Regions from separate parts of the Providencia huaxiensis genome, predicted to be linked through region 4. Evidence: predicted binding sites of a transcription regulator. Region 4 holds the regulator's gene; each other region holds the start of a gene.
The links. Region 4 encodes CRP, which controls carbon source genes, mostly activating them, when cyclic AMP is high. Its sites were predicted from a motif close to ATGTGANNNNNNTCACAT; they were not measured.
Positions count from the first base shown of each region.

Region 1: a site for CRP is predicted at 2,587-2,604, ahead of CYG50_RS11830 (NupC/NupG family nucleoside CNT transporter). Genes of this name have one in related genera too.
Region 2: a site for CRP is predicted at 3,563-3,580, ahead of cdd (cytidine deaminase). Genes of this name have one in related genera too.
Region 3: a site for CRP is predicted at 2,378-2,395, ahead of deoC (deoxyribose-phosphate aldolase). Genes of this name have one in related genera too.

Region 1 is NZ_CP031123.2:2,167,678-2,172,729, forward strand. Features, by position in the region: gene CYG50_RS11815 (SDR family NAD(P)-dependent oxidoreductase) at 1-503, opposite strand, end outside; gene CYG50_RS11820 (MarR family winged helix-turn-helix transcriptional regulator) at 627-1,043, shown strand; gene CYG50_RS11825 (DUF3820 family protein) at 1,040-1,255, opposite strand; gene CYG50_RS11830 (NupC/NupG family nucleoside CNT transporter) at 1,337-2,521, opposite strand; gene ligA (NAD-dependent DNA ligase LigA) at 2,798-4,816, opposite strand; gene zipA (cell division protein ZipA) at 4,874-5,052, opposite strand, start outside.
Region 2 is NZ_CP031123.2:610,290-615,341, forward strand. Features, by position in the region: gene CYG50_RS04240 (serine protease) at 1-952, shown strand, start outside; gene CYG50_RS04245 (hypothetical protein) at 1,106-1,774, shown strand; gene CYG50_RS04250 (hypothetical protein) at 1,761-2,411, shown strand; gene cdd (cytidine deaminase) at 2,569-3,456, opposite strand; gene CYG50_RS04260 (CidB/LrgB family autolysis modulator) at 3,662-4,357, opposite strand; gene CYG50_RS04265 (CidA/LrgA family protein) at 4,357-4,824, opposite strand; gene metG (methionine--tRNA ligase) at 4,967-5,052, opposite strand, start outside.
Region 3 is NZ_CP031123.2:4,427,161-4,432,212, forward strand. Features, by position in the region: gene rnz (ribonuclease Z) at 1-691, shown strand, start outside; gene deoR (DNA-binding transcriptional repressor DeoR) at 734-1,513, opposite strand; gene deoC (deoxyribose-phosphate aldolase) at 1,569-2,237, opposite strand; gene rbsK (ribokinase) at 2,406-3,335, shown strand; gene fucP (L-fucose:H+ symporter permease) at 3,444-4,751, shown strand; gene CYG50_RS22085 (aldose 1-epimerase family protein) at 4,815-5,052, shown strand, end outside.
Region 4 is NZ_CP031123.2:4,174,337-4,179,388, forward strand. Features, by position in the region: gene CYG50_RS21060 (aspartate aminotransferase family protein) at 1-1,124, shown strand, start outside; gene CYG50_RS21065 (hypothetical protein) at 1,188-2,417, opposite strand; gene crp (cAMP-activated global transcriptional regulator CRP) at 2,612-3,244, opposite strand; gene CYG50_RS21075 (OsmC family protein) at 3,600-4,001, shown strand; gene CYG50_RS21080 (phosphoribulokinase) at 4,092-4,961, opposite strand.

The sequences.
Region 1 (5,052 bases), 2.0 Mb from region 4:
GTTAACCCCAATACTGCATGCTTTGCTGCCGTGTATGGTGCTATACCCGCTATCCCTGTTACCCCATTGCAAGCTGATAAATTGACGATAGCTCCCCCACCACTACGCAAAATCGCAGGAATACTGTACTTCATACCATGAAATGTCCCTGTTATATCGGTTTCAATCACCTCATGCCAAGCCTCTAAAGGATAATCCTCAATATTGACACCATGAGGGCCAGTTATCCCTGCATTATTCACTAAATAATGTAGAACACCGTATTGCTGCTCAATTTTTTCGACTGTTGTTTTAAAGTCTTGTGCATTTGCGACATCCATTTTTATGGCATAGACACGCTGTCCTGTTGGGTCTATCTCTTTAGCGGCTTGCTGTAAAGCTACCTCATTACGCCCCGTAATTACCGTTATCGCACCAAGTGAATACAGCTTTTGTGCAATAGTAAAACCGACACCCGTCGATGCCCCTGTAACCAATGCCACTCGCTGATTAAACTTACCCATAACTCACCTCAATTATGATTAACTTTAGTTAACTATAATTAATTAACTAAAGTTAATCAACTAGTCGTCTTATTATTAAAATCAATATATACTCAATAGATTGAATGTTACGGAGTTTTCATAATGCCAAATTCTCTTGAAGATGCACTTTCCCTGCTGCAATGTACGCTAGTTGCACGCAGAGTTAGCTTTACCCCTGAGCAAATAACTTGGGGTCAATATGATGTGCTAGAGATATTGAGATTAAAAGGGGATTTAACACCAAGCCAGTTAAGCCAATCACTTGGGCTCTCTCGCCAAAATTTATCGAAGTTTCTTCGAGTTCTGAAATCTTATGAATTTGTCGAGCAATATCAATCTGAAGAAGATAGACGGGAGCTGATCACCCGTTTAACCGACAAAGGGCATCATTTTTTGCAGCGTGCAGCTACAGGGCGTGCTGAAAATGCAGCTAAGGTCAAAGCAGCATTAACCCCCCAAGAACAGAAACTATTTATTGCTTTAAGTCAGAAAATTACTCACGCACTAGGCCACGATTAACCCCGTTTTAAAGGTTTTACCAGCCCTTCTAAGCCTTCTATTTTTAGTCCTAGGGTCATCTCCATTAATTGCCCTAAACGTCCAGCAGGGAACTCTCCTTTCTTATAGAACCATAATAAATATTCTTCGGGTAAATCAATTAATACGCACCCTTTATATTTACCAAATGGCATATACGTATTGGCCATATCAATGAGGTCTTGTTTTTCCATTGTGATTTCTCTTTCGTATCAAAGCATAAAAAAACGGCGCTCATTTGAACGCCGTTTCGTAATCTAGCATGTTTTAATGGATTACAAAACTAACCCAACCACCGCTGCAGATAAGAAACTAACTAAGGTTGAACCGTACAGTAATTTTAAACCGAAGCGAGCCACAGTATTACCTTGTTTCTCATCTAATCCTTTAATTGCACCCGCAATAATACCAATGGATGAGAAGTTAGCGAAAGACACTAAGAATACCGATAAGATACCAACAGAACGCTCAGATAACCCACCAGCAATCGCTTGTAAACCATCCATCGCAACGAATTCATTCGTGACCATTTTCACTGCCATAATTCCGCCAACCTGTAAGGCTTCATCAGCAGGAATACCGAGCATCCATGCAAACGGATAGAACACGTAACCTAACATAGTTTGGAAGTCGATACCGAATACAGCTGAGAAAATACCGTTAATCATCGCAATAAGAGCAATAAAACCAATCAACATCGCTGAAACAATAATCGCTACTTTAAACCCTGCAAGAATATATTCACCTAACATTTCAAAGAAGCTTTGCCCTTCGTGCAGGTTGCTCATTTGAATATCTTCTTCACCTTCCGGTGGGTAAGGGTTAATCAGTGACAGTACGACGAAAGTACCAAACATATTCAGAACCAATGCAGCGACCACGAAACGTGGCTCTAACATGGTCATATATGCCCCAACGATAGACATAGATACCGTTGACATGGCTGTTGCTGCCATGGTGTACATTCTGCGGTCTGACATCCGGTTCAATTGGTCTTTATATGCGATAAAGTTTTCTGACTGACCCAATAACAATGAACTGACTGCGTTAAAAGACTCCAACTTACCCATACCATTCACTTTCGATAATACGGTACCGATAATACGGATCACGATAGGAAGAATTTTGATGTGCTGTAAAATCCCGATCAACGCAGAAATAAAGATGATTGGGCATAACACTTGTAAGAAGAAGAACGCTAAGTTTCCTTCAATCATGCCACCAAAAATAAATTTGGTTCCTTCTGCTGCATAGCCTAGCAAGTGGGTAAATACCCCTGCCACACCAAGAACAAAAGATTCGCCAATATTCGATTTCAAGAACAAATACGCTAATGCAATTTGAATAACGAGCAGTTGAACAACATAGCGAGGACGGATCCCTCTACGGTTACTACTAGCTAAAATGGCAAGAGCTGCGATTACAACTAAAGATAAAACGAAATGCAGGATCGAGGTCATATGCGACTCCAACAAATTTAAGAATCAGTCTATGGTGCATATTCTATGTAATAGGTAACATTTAAATGAGATGGACGTCACATTAATATGAAAGCTTACTAGGTGTATTTTGCAAAAAGAAGAAGGCGATCACGTTTCAACGATAACAATTCCTACCATTCGCTTTTTTTGCACAGAAATTTTACTGAGAATTTAAGTTAAGACTTACAACAACCTGCGTATAAAATTGTTGCCTACAGAGATTGTAGGCAACTAAGCCAAATTGAATATAGTTCACTATTGGATATTCAGCAAACGAATCAATTCATTTTCATCGATAACGCGTATGCCAAGTTCATTTGCTTTCGCTAATTTAGAACCTGCGGCCTCCCCTGCAATGACCAAATCTGTTTTCTTCGAGACGCTTCCTGAGACTTTTGCGCCCAAAGCCACTAACTTGTCTTTGGCTTCATCACGCGTCAATACGCTCATTGACCCTGTTAGCACCACCGTTTTACCTGCAAATGGGCTGTCGATTTCTGCACTATTTACAACTTTTACTTCTGGCCAATGAATGTTCGCCTTATTGATTAAATCATCAATCACTGCTTGGTTATGGGCTTCATGAAAGAAATTAACCACATGTTTCGCAACCACATGACCAATATCTTGAACTGTTTTTAGTGACTCTTCATCTGCTGCCATCACGGCTTCAAGTGTGGTGTAATGCGCCGCTAAATTTGCCGCTGTGGCTTCACCAACCTCTCGAATTCCAAGAGCGTAAATAAAGCGAGCCAACGTCGTTTGTTTAGACTTATTGAGTGCATCAACCAGATTCTGTGCCGACTTCGGCCCCATTCTATCGAGGCCAGTTAAAATGCCTGCACTTAATTGGTACAAATCTGCTGGAGTTTTGACATACTCTTTTTCAACTAACTGGTCGATAATTTTATCGCCCATGCCATCGACATCCATTGCTCGGCGTGAGACAAAATGCTTCAGCGCTTCTTTGCGTTGTGCCCCACAAATCAGCCCACCTGTACAGCGCGCTACCGCTTCACCTTCGACTCGTTCGATATCAGAGCCGCATACAGGGCAATGAGTTGGAAAAACAATTTCACGGCTATTCGCGGGGCGCTTATCAACGACAACACTGACGATTTGTGGAATAACATCCCCTGCTCGACGAATAATGACCGTATCACCGATATGCACACCAAGACGTTCAATTTCATCTGCATTGTGCAGCGTCGCATTGCTGACTACCACACCCGCGACTTGCACGGGCTCTAAACGCGCCACTGGCGTGATAGCACCGGTACGCCCAACTTGAAATTCCACATCTTTTAATAGTGTAACTTGCTCTTGAGCTGGAAATTTAAACGCAGTCGCCCAACGAGGTGCTCGAGAAACAAAACCTAACTCTTCTTGAATCGCAATTGAGTTAACTTTAATGACTACCCCATCGATATCAAAGCCAAGATCAGGGCGAACTTGCTCAATTTCATGGTAAAAATCTAATACGGCCTGATGACCAACTCGTAATTGAACATAATCACTAACTGGTAACCCCCATGCTTTGAATTGCATCAAACGGTCATAATGTGTATCTGGTAACGTGCCACCTTCCACTAACCCAACACCATAACAATAAAAAGTGAGTGGCCTTTTGGCGGTAATACGTGGGTCTAATTGACGCAGAGAACCCGCAGCCGCATTACGTGGGTTCGCAAAGACTTTGCCATCTGTTTTACGTGCTTGCTCATTCAGCGCTTCAAACCCTTTTTGGGGCATGAAAACTTCGCCGCGGATCTCAACACGATCTGGAATATTACTGCCGGTTAAACGCAATGGGATAGCGCGTATGGTTCGAACATTCGCGGTAATATTTTCACCGACTGTCCCATCACCACGAGTCGCAGCTTGTACTAACTCACCGTTTTCATACAACAAACTTACCGCGAGTCCATCAAGTTTAAGCTCACAACAGAAAGTCAGCTCTTGATGGTTTTTCAAACGATCTCTTACCCGCTTATCAAACGCAAGGTAACTCTCTTCGTCAAAAACATTATCTAACGATAACATAGGTATTTCATGGCGTACGGTATCAAACGCCGCTAATGGTGCGGCACCAACACGTTGAGTTGGTGAATCACTCGTAACAAGTTCAGGATGCAGCGCCTCAATCTCTTTTAGACGTTGCATTAGCTTGTCATATTCAACGTCTGGAATTTCAGGCGCATCTAATACATGGTATTGATATTCATGATGACGTAACTGTTTTTTTAATTCGTCTATTTCTTGTTTGGTTGTCATGATCCACTCATACAGATAAAAAACCCCCAATTAATGGGGGCTTTGTTTAATGTTTATTTAACTTAATGTGTTTCTAATTCGAGCATGATACACCTCTATTTTTTGAGGTGTCAGCATTTTGCGTTCGTCATCAAGAACGACGCCTCCCGCATCTGATGCGATACGTTGAGCGGCTTGTAACATCAGTTTGAAATTTTGCCCTGCATCACCATAAGACGGTACCATCATAAACATGG
Region 2 (5,052 bases), 1.0 Mb from region 4:
GCCTGAAGAAAATAGGGAAACATATTGGCAAACAGCTTTGAATTCAATAGGAGACACGGAAAAAGAAACATTATTGAGTTTGAACACGATGAGTTTTATGTTGGAGCGCTTAGAGGAGTCTCCAGCAAAAGATCAACCTAAAATTCATAATTGGATGAGAAAAGCCATTGATATTGATAATCTTATAGATGGATTAAATATAACAGCAAAAAAAGCATATAGAGCATTTTTTTCTTCGAAAACTATCGATAACATGCAATATAATAATTATATTCTATATAATACAGGAAACCCTTTAATTGATAGAGGAACAGAGCGTTTTTCATTTTGGGATTATCCTTCACAACATTTAGAATCATTTCAAGTACAAACAGATTGGCGTGGCCAAACGGAATTTACACATAAAAATCTATTGTCTGAATATTATTTAGAAAGACCTGACTATATATTACCAGAAACAGGCTTATTTGATTCACCATCAGTTAATTATCAACCAGATGTTGCTCATTATGATCGTATGATTGATGATTTAAGGGGAAATATGCCATCAATAAACAACAAGTCAACACCTCCAATTAAGTATCCACATAATATGGTAGATAAATCGATATTGGAAAGCACTTATCCAAAATCCGAACCAAATAGGCAATTAGCACCTCGTACAACAAACCTACTTGATAGGTTTAAGGATAATGAAACACCAACAAATTATTATCTAGAACGCCCGAGTGTTGTTCTTCCGGGAACTTCCGGATTTAAAGACTTCCCTACAGATACCATAAGAAATAACCATCATTTTGAAAATATGATTGATAATTTAAGAGACAATATGTCATCAATGAATAATTCAATGGACTCATTTGATGATAAATACTCAATATCCTCAATGCCAAGTATACCTGAATTTAGTTATAGTGGTTATTCTTCTGGAGGATCTTTTAGTTTTAATTAATATTTAAAAAGTCCACTTATAATAAAATAAATTATTTTAATTATTTGTAATCGAATGGTGATTGCTGATGTTTGTTTGTATGTGGGCAATGTTTTTTTACATAATTGTTTTTAAGATTATTGGTTTCTAACTTTATGAATAACAAGGATGTATATGAATTATAAATTAATATTTTTGCTTTCAGTTTTTCTTCTCAGTGCTTGCCAAAATCCTCAAGGAAATAATGTAAAATATAATAAAAATAATATAATTAGTTTTTGTGAAAAAAAAGGTGTTAAAACGCCACGTCTTTTCTTTATGCTACAGATGTTATACTTTTCTGAATCTAAGAATTTAATATTTGATAGAAAAAAATTAGTTATTTTTAAGGGTGAAAAAGATAATAACCCAATATTAGAATTCTTAAAGTATCCAAAGGAAGCATTTGTAAGAAAATTTGGCTATGAAGAAGCTATGGTTTTTTATCGCGAGAATTTGAATGAGATGGGAATGCCATACAATGCTTGGATTTTGGCAGATGTTCTGGATGTTGTTAATGAGAGAAGCAAAGAGACACTATGGCAACAGTTCATTTTTGTGATGAATAACAACGATCCTGCGAAGGAAGCTAAATTATTCATGGTGCTTTGGTATGCAATGGTAAGGGAGGCTTCCAAACCACCATCAGACAAGCAAATTAAAAGCAAAAGATGGCTGGAGAAAATGAGGCGGATTGCTTTAGTTAATAAGCTAGAGAGAAAGTTAGATTTTATGTTTGAAGAAATGATTAATGATTCAACGTTTTATAATAAAAATCGAAGGGGTTCTCATGATATCATTTAAATCTAAATCTATTATTACATTAATTTTTATAATTTCATCATGTTTAAGCCTTTTAAATAAAGGTCATGCTTTTACTGATAAAGACAATATTCAAAAGTTTAATAATTCGAATGATAAATATTTCAGTATTTTTATTTATCTAGAAAAAGAGTTTTTAAATAATCATATGAAGGCACGGGGTGAGTCATTCACCAGTGAAAAACGGAGTCGGTATCAAAAAGAAGTAAAATTAGCATATGGACGAATTATGAAAAATCGCAAAGAAAGTGATAACATCCCAATTGGTGACATTACACATCAAGAATTTATTAAAATAAAAAAAGAAGCGATGTTAAATTCAGGAATTCCATATGAAGGTTGGTTGTTTAAAGATGTATTTGAAGTATTATCTATAGATAAACAGAATAAAATTATAGGGAAACTATTAAATAGCTTTTCTAATAAATCACGTAATGGTGAATCTGCGTTATTTGCTAGCATTTGGCTAGACATGAAAGAAGAAGCCGTGCAATCTGCATCGATAAAACAGCAACAAAGCCAAGCTTGGCTAGAAAAAATGCGGAAGATCCCTTTAGTTATTACATTAGAAGACACGATAAATGAAACAGAGAAATTGTTTAATGAATTCACTTACTAGGGCATATATTAATCAAAACTAGTGAGTCCTATTATGGATGGCCACTTTGCAGGTAAATGGTTTTGTGAACAAGATTAAAGTTCTAATAGCAACTATACGGTTATTACTGTTTATTCAAGCTCCCAGCAATAACCGTTATATTTAAATAAATATAAAATTAATCTAAATAAGCTAATTCAATATTTTGGCAACCCAGTGCCTGTAATGTATTTTCGGTAACATACCAATGTTTGATAATTGCATCTTGCTTTTCAACAAACTTAGCTTGGTCGATGGCGTGAATATCTTTACCTGCAAGGTTAATCATAATTAAAGCGGCTTGCAGTGGCGGTAAACTTGGGTTGAATGCGGCATTTTCTGCGTAGCGGCCTGTAAACAGTGAGCCATCTTTTAACTGTAACGCAATACCTGAATGAGATTGACTATAAGGTGCATGAGATTGGTTTGCAGCCTCAATTGCGGCACTTAATAACCGATCACGGCTTTGGTTTTTATAGCCATGGTCAACAGGGTCGAGTAGTAAAGTAGTAATGTTTAAGTCAGACGGCCCAAATGAGTCGGGTAAATAGTGGTGTAGTACTGCGGGTGTGCGGCCTGGTAAATTCACCATAATTTTACCACCTTCACGTAATTCATTCATAAATTGGCGGCAGTGGCCACAAGGTGTGTAATTCACAGTAATTGAGGTAATCTGCGTTTCACCTTTCATCCAAGAGTGTGTCACTGCACACTGTTCTGCATGGATCACTTGGCCCATTGATACATGGCTAAATTCCATATTGGCACCAAAATACAAGTTACCACTTGCCCCACGAGCGATTGCACCCACGTTAAAATGGGAAATAGGCGTAACGGCATAGGCAGCAGCGAAAGGCAATAATGCAAAGGCTAACTCAGCGTCGTCTACACTTGTTTCAGCTTTAATTTGTTCAACTTGTTCAGCCGTTAACACGCCTTGGAAATCAGATTTATCAATGATAGGTCTAAGTACTGACTGTAACTTTTCTGGAAGCTCGGCCCAAGCGGCCTTAAATCTTGAATGCATGAGTTACTCTCCCTATTTAATTATTTTTATTCTATTCAATAATACGTAGAACTATATGTGATCATTATCACCATTCTAAATGAAATTTATGAAACATATTCTTTTGTTGTGAGATATATCTCATGTTTTGTTGGCGTGCACATGAGTAAGAGGCTAATGAACTCCTCTTACTCATATGCTTGGTTATTGGCTTAGTGAATTAAGCTTAGCTAAAAAGATGTAAAATGACAGGGAATATAAACGGGGCAATAAGTGAGGTGATAACCCCGCAGGTCATTAATGCAAGGGAGCTATAAGCACCTTCAATGTAATTCACTTCGGCACAGCGGGCAGTGCCTAGGGCGTGGGAAGCAGTTCCCATCGCGAGCCCTCTTGAGGCGTGGGTTCGTACACGCAGTACATCAAATAAGCTATGGCCAAACATGGCGCCTAAGATCCCAACAAACAACACGCAAGCGGCACTAATCGCAGGGATCCCACCAACAGAATCAGCGACAGCCATCGCAATAGGGGTAGTTACAGATTTAGGTAAAATAGAACCCGCGATATCCGGGGTTGCCCCCAACCATAATGCGATAGCAGCACCGCTGAACATGGCCACTAAACTACCTGCAAAACAAATACTTAATAAAGATTTCCACTGGGCTCGAATTTGGTGCATTTGTTCGTAAAGTGGAAAAGCGAGCGCAACGACTGCGGGTTGTAGCAAATCATTGAGTATTTTGCTACCTGCAAAATAGTGCTCATAAGAAGTATTTGTGACGACCAATAGCGCAATCAATACCGCAATAGTAATTAATAGTGGGTTTAAAATCGGTAACTTAAATGTGGTCGACAACTTACGAGCCAAATAAAACACAACAATAGTCAGCGGCAATGACCACCAAATATGTTCTAACATTATTCATTCCCCTTAGTTTTATCATCATTAATGACCGAAGAAATTGGGTCTTCGGGGGGGAAAGGAACGTCATCAGGTTGAGCCCCAACGACAGGGCGTTCCTTATGAATATAGTTGGAACTGATGGCGACAACGACCATAACGATTAAGGTACTAACCACACAGGAAACGATAATAGGAACCATTTGTTGGCTAATTAATTCATAGTAATTCATTATGCCAACACCAATAGGAACAAACAGGATGGTCATGTTTTTCAACAAAATGCTGCAACCGGGTTGTGCCCACTTCGCGGGGATAATTTGTAACGCAAGCAATATGAATAAAATTAACATGCCGACAATGCTGCCGGGGATGGAGAATGGAAGTAGTGTTGATATAAGGTTTCCAATAATCAGGCAAAGGTAGAGTATTGCGAAAGCTCGCAAATACTGCCATCCCGTTATCAGTACCTGTTTAAATGACATGAGATTGGTCCTGTAATGTAATATCTATTCATCATACAATTAACTTTATTATTGTGCTACCGATCACAATAAAAAGCCAATAAAAAATGGAGAGTCTTTAACCCTCCATTTTTGATGAATAGCAACTCAATTTAATGCGTTGTTATTTAACTTGCATACCGGGCTGTGCGCCACTGTCAGGGCTGAGTAAGAAGATATCTTTACCGCCAGGGCCTGCAGCCATTACCA
Region 3 (5,052 bases), 250 kb from region 4:
GTTATGTAGCCGTTCAATGGGGGGAGCGACAGACCCGCTGACGGTTTATGGTCCAAAAGAGTTAAAGCAATATATTGAAACGGTATTAGCGGTGAGTATGTCTTATATGACATACCCGTTGGAAATCGTTGAAATTGAAGCTGGGCAGTTATTTGATGATGGGGAGTTAATTGTAACGGCTTATGCCCTTGACCACCGTGTTGAGTGCTATGGCTATCGTATTGAGGAGTACCCGAAGAGTGGTGCATTAGATGCAGTCAAATTAGCCAATGACAATATTCCTCGAGGCCCTTGGATGCAAGCGCTTAAAGCGGGAGAAACGATAATTCTTGATGACGGGCGAGTCGTTAATGGCGCTGATTACCTCGGTGAGCCCGTACCCGGTAAAGTCGTTGCGATTTTTGGAGACACTCAACCGACAGAGCAAGCGCTGGCGCTCGCGAAAAATGCCGATGTAATGATCCATGAAACGACACTAGAGGCTGAATTCGCCGAAAAAGCCAATGAGCGTGGGCACTCGACGACAGTACAAGCGGCGGAGCTAGCACGTGAAGCGGGAGTAAAACGTTTTATTGCCACTCATTTGAGTGGCCGCTATACGAGTGAGGATATTCCAAGGTTATTGGCACAGTGCCAGTCAGTATTCCCTCAAACGGAAATCGCAGAAGATTATTTGACGGTGAAGATCTAATGTTGGCGGGCAATAGGTTGCCCGCTAAATCTATTGATGGTTTTAATAAATCACTTTCACAAAGCCATTACGGCAATATGTTTCATATTCATCAGAAAGTTGCCGGTTTGTGACAATCACATCAAATTGTGATAATTCCCCCATATTGGCGGTAGCGACTTCATCAAACAGGTTATAGGGCGCTAATAAAATCTTACGGATGGATTTCTCCATAGCTTTTTTCTTCATGGGTAAATCATCGAGATTATAGCAAGTTACACCAAAATTCCCATGTACACCGGCCGCTGAAATAAAGGCTTTTTTGGGGTTGATTGAATCCAGTAATGAAGGGAGAGATGGGTTGTAAAAAGAGTCACTTTTAGGACGATATTCCCCACCACACAGTAGCGCGGTGGCATTTTTTTTCTGACTAAGGGCGAGAAAAACGTTATGTGAGTAACAAATACCAGTGAAATTAATCTCTTCGGGGATGAGTGAAATTAAGGTTGCCATTTCAATGCCATTATCAAAGAAGATCACGTCATCTTCAGTCACCATGCTCGCTGCAAGGTTAGGAATATATAATTCTTCAGTTTGATCTGGGGTAAAAACATCCGCTTGTGGCTCATTTGACACTAAATTGACAGGTTGGGTAACAGAAACAATATAGCCGCCGAGGAGCGACATAGGGATAGGGCCTTCGGTATCAGCGCTGAGGTCTCGTCGAATAGTCATTTCTGAGACTTCGAGTATTCTAGCGGCTTCTTTTAAATGAATGCGCCCTGAGCGTTTTAAACATTCACTTAAACGGCGAAGGCGTTCTTTTTGTTTAGTTTCTATCACCCTACAATCCTTTTATGATATACAAAATTGGCGCGGTTAAACCGCGCCCCATCACTTAGTAGTCACTTGGCTTGGTTGCCGTTCCTGTGACAATTGCAACACTCGCACTTGCACCTACACGGTTTGCGCCGGCTTCAATCATTTTAATTGCAGTTTCACGGTCACGCACACCACCGGAGGCTTTGACACCGACTTCATCGCCAACGACTTTACGCATCAGAGCGACATGGTGTTCTGTTGCACCCATTGTACTGAAACCTGTTGAAGTTTTCACAAAACCGACTTTAATTGTGCGGCAAATTTCACAAACTTGGGTAATTTCTTCATCAGTTAACAGGCAATTTTCTAAAATAACTTTTAATGTTGCTTTACCGCAGGCGGCAAATACGGCTTCGATATCACGACGAACAAAGTCTAAGTCGCCACTTTTGAGCATGCCAATGTTGATAACCATATCGACTTCATCAGCACCACGGCGCACAGCTTCTGCGGCTTCAAATGCTTTGGTTTCAGTTAAGCCTGCACCGAGTGGAAAGCCTACCACACAGCAAACCTTAACGTCGCTGTTTTTTAAAAGTTCGCTGGCTAAAGGAACATAACCTGTGTTCACACAGACAGATGCAAAATGGTGCTCTGCAGCTTCTGTACACAGTTTAGTAATATCGCTGACAGTCGCATTCGCAGCAAGTAAAGTGTGATCAATATATTTTGCTAAGTCTTGCATTTTCAACTTTCCTATATAAATGTGGGATAGACAACAAAGAATGAGGAAATGTGGTAGATATAACACTTGATCATTCGTTATTCGAGATCCTAATCACAAATGATATTTTTGCAACATGATAATGTTACTATCATATCATTATGTGATTTATTTAACACGAGGGACATTATGGATATAGCAGTTATTGGTTCAAACATGGTTGATTTGATCACTTACATCGATCAAATGCCAAAAGAAGGCGAAACGTTAGAAGCGCCAGCTTTCAAAATTGGTTGCGGTGGTAAAGGTGCGAACCAAGCGGTTGCTGCTGCTAAGTTAAATTCAAAAGTGATCATGCTAACCAAAGTCGGTGATGATATTTTTGCAGATAATACGATCCGCAATCTAGAGTCTTATGGCATTAACACCCGTTATGTGGAAAAAGTACCTTGTACCTCCAGTGGTGTTGCGCCAATTTTTGTTAATCAAAATTCATCGAATAGTATTTTGATCGTCAAAGGGGCGAATAAGTTTTTATCCCCAGAAGATATCGATCGCGCAGCGGAAGATCTGAAAAAATGTAAATTGATCGTTCTGCAATTAGAAGTCCAACTTGAAACAGTTTATCACGCGATTTCATTCGGTAATAAACATGGGATCCCTGTGTTGCTTAACCCAGCGCCTGCACAACGTACGCTCGATCTGGATTTTGCCTGCCGATGTGATTTCTTTGTCCCTAATGAAACTGAACTCGAAATTTTAACCAATATGCCAGTCGACACGATGGATAACATTCGTCGCGCTGCGCAGTCTTTACTGGATAAAGGGTTAAAAAACGTCATCGTGACATTAGGGGAAAAAGGGGCGTTATGGATGACCCGCGACAGCGAGTTACATATACCCGCAATTAAAGTGAATGCGATTGACACCAGTGGTGCAGGGGATGCCTTTATCGGCTGTTTCTCTCATTACTATGTCCATACGGGGAATATTGAAGAAGCACTGAAAAAAGCAGTGATGTTTTCGGCTTTCAGTGTGACAGGGAAAGGAACTCAATCTTCTTATCCAAGTGTTGAGCAATTTAATGAATTTGTACAAATCAACACAGCTAATGAATAGCTAAATAATAATAGTCCAACGTAGCTATATACCCTTTGAATAATTAAGTGGTCATCAGAGCCACATAGCCACTCATCGGGTATAAATTATAAAAATATAAGGGTTACTATGAACATTAAGAACATCACTCAGTTACCGGATGGCTACCTGAGTAAGACTCCTCTATTCCAATTTATCCTACTATCGTGCCTGTTCCCATTGTGGGGATGCGCAGCAGCATTAAATGATATTTTAATCACACAGTTTAAAAGTGTCTTTGAACTCAGTAACTTCGCCTCTGCTTTAGTACAAAGCGCATTCTATGGTGGTTATTTCTTAATCGCTATTCCAGCGTCGTTAGTGATCAAAAAAACCAGTTATAAATATGCCATTATGGTAGGGCTGATCCTATACATCGCGGGCTGCAGCATGTTCTTCCCTGCGTCTCATATGGCGACTTACACCATGTTCTTGGCCGCGATTTTCGCCATTGCGATTGGTTTAAGCTTCCTTGAAACCGCAGCGAATACATACAGCTCAATGATAGGACCTAAACAATACGCTACATTGCGTTTAAATATTAGCCAAACTTTCTACCCAATTGGCGCTGCTGGTGGGATCTTACTGGGTAAATATCTGGTATTTTCCGAAGGAGAGAGTTTACAAAACCAAATGGCGGGAATGAATGCGGAACAAATCCATGAATTCCGGTTAGCCATGTTGGAGAATACCCTCGAACCTTACCGTTACATGATTATGGTATTGGTTGTGGTAATGATTTTATTCCTTATTACCAAGTTTCCTAAATGTAAAGTGGCAGAAACGCAAGATCATAAGCGTCCTACTGCATTAGAAACCTTAAGATATTTAGCGAAAAATAGCCGCTTTAGAAAAGGAATTATTGCCCAGTTCTTATATGTCGGAATGCAAGTGGCAGTGTGGTCATTTACTATTCGCCTAGCGCTAGAAATGGGGGATATTAACGAACGTGATGCCTCAAACTTTATGGTGTATAGCTTTGCCTGTTTCTTTATTGGTAAGTTTATCGCCAATATTTTAATGACTCGCTTTAATGCAGAGAAAGTCCTAATTATCTACTCGGTGATTGGTGCGCTGTTCCTGATTTATGTTGCATTTATTCCGAGTTTCACTGCAGTGTATGCAGCGGTCATGGTGAGTATTCTATTTGGACCTTGCTGGGCAACAATCTACGCAGGTACTTTGGATACTGTTGATAATGAGCATACCGAAATGGCCGGAGCGGTCATTGTAATGGCGATTGTCGGTGCTGCGGTTGTTCCTGCAGTTCAAGGCTATGTCGCAGATATGCTGCACTCATTACAGCTTTCATTCCTCGTTTCTATGCTGTGCTTCGTGTATGTCGGTTTTTACTTCGTTGGTGAACGCCGCTTTAAAGCCAAACAAGCTGCAAAATAGTGCTCAAATTGGGTAGTGTGAGCTACCCATTTCCATTTATCTCATTAAACCGTGAGTATGAAAATGAATACATTGATACCTCTTCACAAAAGCTTATTTACGGAAAACCCGACGCTTATTCTAAAAAATAACCAGTTTACGGCCACTGCATTTCGTTACCAAACTGGCGTGGAAGGGCTACGAATTGAAAATCAGCAAGGGTATTTAACGATTTTACCTTTTTTAGGACAAATGATTTGGGATGCACAATTTTGTGGCCAAAATCTGAAAATGGAAAATATATTTTCAGCGCCAAAACGTG
Region 4 (5,052 bases):
AAGGGAGCCGCGTTTGGGATCAGCAAGGTAAAGAATATATTGATTTTGCCGGTGGGATCGCTGTTCTTGCTTTGGGGCATTGCCACCCTAGTTTGGTGTCGGCTGTGCGTGAACAAAGCGAAAAGCTATGGCATGTCAGTAATATTTTCACCAACGAGCAGGCGCTGAAGTTAGCACAAAAGCTCACGAATGCGACATTTGCTGACCGTGCATTTTTTGTGAATTCCGGCTCAGAAGCTAACGAAGCCGCGTTTAAATTAGCGCGTCGCTACGCTATCACCAAATATAACCCATATAAAACGAAGATTATTGCTTTTAAACAAGCTTTTCATGGGCGCACATTATTTACCGTTTCGGTTGGTGGGCAAGCGAAATATGCAGATGGCTTTGGGCCAAAACCCGCGGATATTATTCATGTGCCTTTTAATGACCTTGATGCAGTCAAAGCGGTGATTGATGAAAATACCTGTGCAGTGGTGTTAGAGCCCGTACAAGGGGAAGGTGGTGTAACCGCAGCAACATCAGAATTTCTGCAAGGAGTTCGTAAGCTGTGTGACGACAATAACGCACTACTCATTTTTGACGAAGTACAAAGCGGTATGGGGCGTACAGGCAAACTATTTTCTTATATGCATTACAACGTTGTGCCTGATATTTTAACCACGGCAAAAGCATTGGGTGGCGGTTTTCCTATCAGTGCAATGATCACCACTGAAGAAGTGGCAAAAACCATGGAAGTGGGGGCGCACGGTACGACTTATGGTGGCAATCCATTAGCTTGTGCGGTGGGGAATGCGGCATTTGATATTATTAATACTGAAGAAGTGTTAAGTGGTGTCGAAAAGCGTCGTGAATTATTTGTTGCTCATTTAAATAAACTTAACGATAAATACCACATCTTTTCTGAGATCAGAGGAATGGGGTTATTAATCGGCGCGGAGTTAGACGGAAAACTATTAAACCGTTCGAAAGATATTTTGCAAGCCAGTGCTGTAGAAGGTCTGATGATGCTCAATGCTGGCACGAATGTTTTACGTTTTACGCCTTCACTGATTATTTCTGAGGAAGAAATTAATAGTGGGATGGCGAAATTAGAAACGGCTATTGGTAAGTTATTGGGTTAAATTGTAGAGTAAAGTTGCAGAGGCATTTTGCCTCTGCAATAAACATTTTATTGATTAAATTTTTTACTTTTTTACGATACTTTGTTGAGCTTCTAATACTAATTGTTCAATTTTTTTTTCATGTGTTGAAGTCATAACAGCCATTTCTTGGTATTCTCTTTTCAGAGCTTTCAGCCCAGCTATTTGTCTATCAAGATGATTTATTTTTTCAATTTTAATTGAGTTATTTATTTTATTTCGACGAGAAGGATGAATATAGCCTGTTGAACTATTTCCTTTGGCTAATTTGTCCATTTTTTCTGCCTGTGTTTGTTTTAGCTTTCTAGCTATCCTATTTTTTTCTTTTTTAGGTAGTCTGGTTTCGTTCGCTTTATTATCTGTAATTTCATTTTTATTTAGATTACTGAAATTTTCACTTATTAATCTAATGTTTTTATTTTTCTCTTGATGTGGAAAGTCATCTGAAAAGCACACTGAATTACCTAAAGAGGGATTGCTATCTGATTGATAACCAGAGGAATTAGAGTTTAAGCTCTCATTGCTCGAATGAAAGTTAGTAAGATGGAGAATTTTTTTAAAACTATCGTGGCTTAAGCCAAAATTTAAATTTTCATAACTTGGATACGCTGATTCATCTAATGTACCCAAAAAGTAGCTTGGTTCTTCGGTGTAGCTATCCCATTCTAAGTCAATGCACTCTGTTTCTTTATTGTTTTTTTGCATGATGATACTGTTAGCGTCTTTATTATTATAAAATCTAACATGATAGATATCTTCATTTCTTGGTATTGTTTTATTTTTGATAATTAAACTTTGAATTTTGCTAGTAGATTTTATTTTTTCAATAGACTCATGGAAAAAGTGTTTTAACTTATTGATACCGAAATCTTTAACTAAAAAATTTTTTTTGGTAGTATTAATTAACTCTGCATTAGAGTTGCTAGTTTTCATAGGAGTATTTTCCAGTTTAATATTTTTTGTTGAATTATTTTCTGTTGTAATATTATTTTTAAAGACATTTGATGGGGAAACCAAATATTCCTCTTGATAAATATAGGGAATTTTGATTTTTCCAACAGGTTGTGAATAAGGGAGTTGGCTTAGCTCGGGTTGTTCTCTCTTGTAAAACTCACAAGTTTTAATAGCGAGATTTACTTTCTTATAACCTCCTGTATTTAATGGATTAATAATATTTAACCCTTCAATAAATGAAAGGTTTTTGGATGTAATTTTTTTATTATCCATATAATTAGGTGAACTTTTTATATTATTTACTTTAGTATTTAACTCCACGACTAATAATCTCCTAGTAATAGTTTTGTTACCATTATCTTAGTGTGATCATTAGCTAGAAAAATATAAAGAAACGACACTCATTAATGAAAGTATATAAATAGGCTATGGATAAGAAAAAATAACGTTATACCAGAGGTATAACGTTATTTTAAATTGCATGCCTCGCCAAGAGAGCGAGGCTGAAAGGTTAATTAACGAGTGCCGTAAACAACAATGGTTTTACCATGTGCAGAGATCAGGTTTTGGTCTTCTAACATTTTTAAAATACGACCAACTGTTTCACGGGAACAACCTACGATTTGGCCTATTTCCTGACGAGTGATTTTGATTTGCATACCGTCTGGATGTGTCATTGCATCGGGTTGTTTGGCTAAATTTAATAGCGTTTGAGCAATACGGCCAGTAACGTCCAAGAATGCAAGGTTACCGACTTTCTCAGATGTTGTTTGTAGGCGGCTAGCCATTTGCGCAGAAAGGCGCATTAAAATATCAGGGTTTACCTGAATCAATTGACGGAATTTTTTATATGAAATTTCAGCAACTTCGCAGGCGACTTTTGCTCTAACCCACGCAGTGCGTTCTTGCCCTTCTTCAAATAACCCAAGCTCACCAATGAAATCCCCTTGATTCAGGTAAGAGAGGATCATTTCTTTGCCTTCTTCATCTTTAATTAAAACAGCCACCGAACCTTTAACGATATAGTAAAGGGTTTCTGCTTTCTCACCCTGATGGATAAGAGTGCTCTTGGATGGATATTTATGAATATGGCAGTGTGACAAAAACCATTCAAGAGTAGGGTCTGTTTGTGGCTTGCCGAGAACCATTAGCGTTATCCTCTGTATGTTATTGCAGCCATTCGGAAAAACGTCTAGAAAGGCTGGCTTTAAAGTCACTAGCTTAGCATATTAATTTGCCTTATATACCTTTAAATAATCAAGAGGCTGATTACTTCAGCGCTTTTGATTGCTTTTGGTAACGCAAATTGATATCAACACTATAATATGATCAATTAAACCGTTGAGTTTTGATCTTAATCCTATCAACTAAGTATTGTTTGTAGCATATCCAATACAGAAAGTCTTCCCTGTATCGCTTCAGCCAAATAAAGTTGATATAACATTCATTGTATCTATGGAACAATGTAGCCTTTAAATCGATTTCATTTCAAGGGGAAATACAATGGAAGCAAGAGTAAAGTGGGTTGAAGGACTTTCTTTTTTAGGGGAGTCAGCGTCTGGGCACCAAGTGATGATGGATGGCAATGCGGGCGATAAAGCGCCAAGTCCAATGGAAATGGTGCTAATGGCGGCCGGCGGCTGTAGCGCGATTGATGTCGTTTCGATTTTACAAAAGGGCCGTTACGATGTTACTGATTGTGAAGTTAAATTAACCTCACAGCGCCGTGAAGAAGCCCCGCGTTATTTTGTGAAAATCCATTTGCATTTTATTGTAACTGGGAATGAATTAACGGAAAAAGCGGTCGAACGTGCTGTTCAACTTTCTGCTGAAAAATATTGCTCAGTGGCATTGATGTTAGAGAAAACCGTTGAAGTCACACACAGCTTTGAAATAAAAAACTAAAAATAAATTTAATTTTTACTAATATATTTGAATTGAAAGATGCTTATCTTAATTAATGATAAGCATCTTGTTTATTAATCAAAAAATAATTTAATTGTTGTTCTTTTGATTAATTAATTTTTCGACTATTGGTGCCATAATTAATTCCATTGCTAACCCCAATTTCCCTCCTGGAACGACAATTGTATTCATTGCGGAAATAAATGAGCCAGATATCATTGATAGCAAATAGGGGAAATCAATTTGTTCTAGCCCACGAAAACGGATCACAATAAAGCTTTCGTCTTGTGACGGAATCGCTTTTGCTGAGAATGGGTTAGATGTGTCTACCGTTGGAACACGTTGGAAATTGATGTGAGTGCGAGAGAATTGTGGCGTGATGTAATTAATATAGTCCCCCATAGAACGCACAACCGAGTCCATGACTGCTTCGCGAGAGTGCCCTCGCTCTGTGGTATCGCGGATCAATTTTTGGATCCATTCTAAGTTGACAATAGGGACAACACCGACAAGCAAATCAACATGTTGTGCAACATTATGTTCTGGAGTAACAACACCCCCATGCAGCCCCTCATAAAATAAAATATCTGTTTTGTCTGGCAGCGGTTCCCAAGGGGTGAATGTCCCAGGTTGCAAGCCATAAGGTACCGCTTCATCATAAGTATGTAGATATTTACGGGACTGCCCACAGCCGGTTTTTGCGTAGTCGACTAAGGTTTGTTCAAGCAAAGCAAAATCATTCGCTTCGGGGCCAAAATAACTGATGTGCCGCCCTTGTTCTCTGGCTTTACGGATAGCCATATCCATTTCAGGACGTGTATAGCGGTGAAAGCTATCCCCTTCCAGTGTTGCCGGTTGGATATTTAATTGGTGAAAAACTTTACGAAATGCTTGGCTAGTTGAGGTTGTGCCAGCACCGCTTGAACCGGTGATGGCTATGATTGGGTGCTTTTTGGACATCGCAGACTCCCTGTGTTGCGCTAATAAGCACTATTTTAATCAACAGTGCATGAAGCGGATTAACGGGTGTTAGAGTTATGAGCCTTATTTG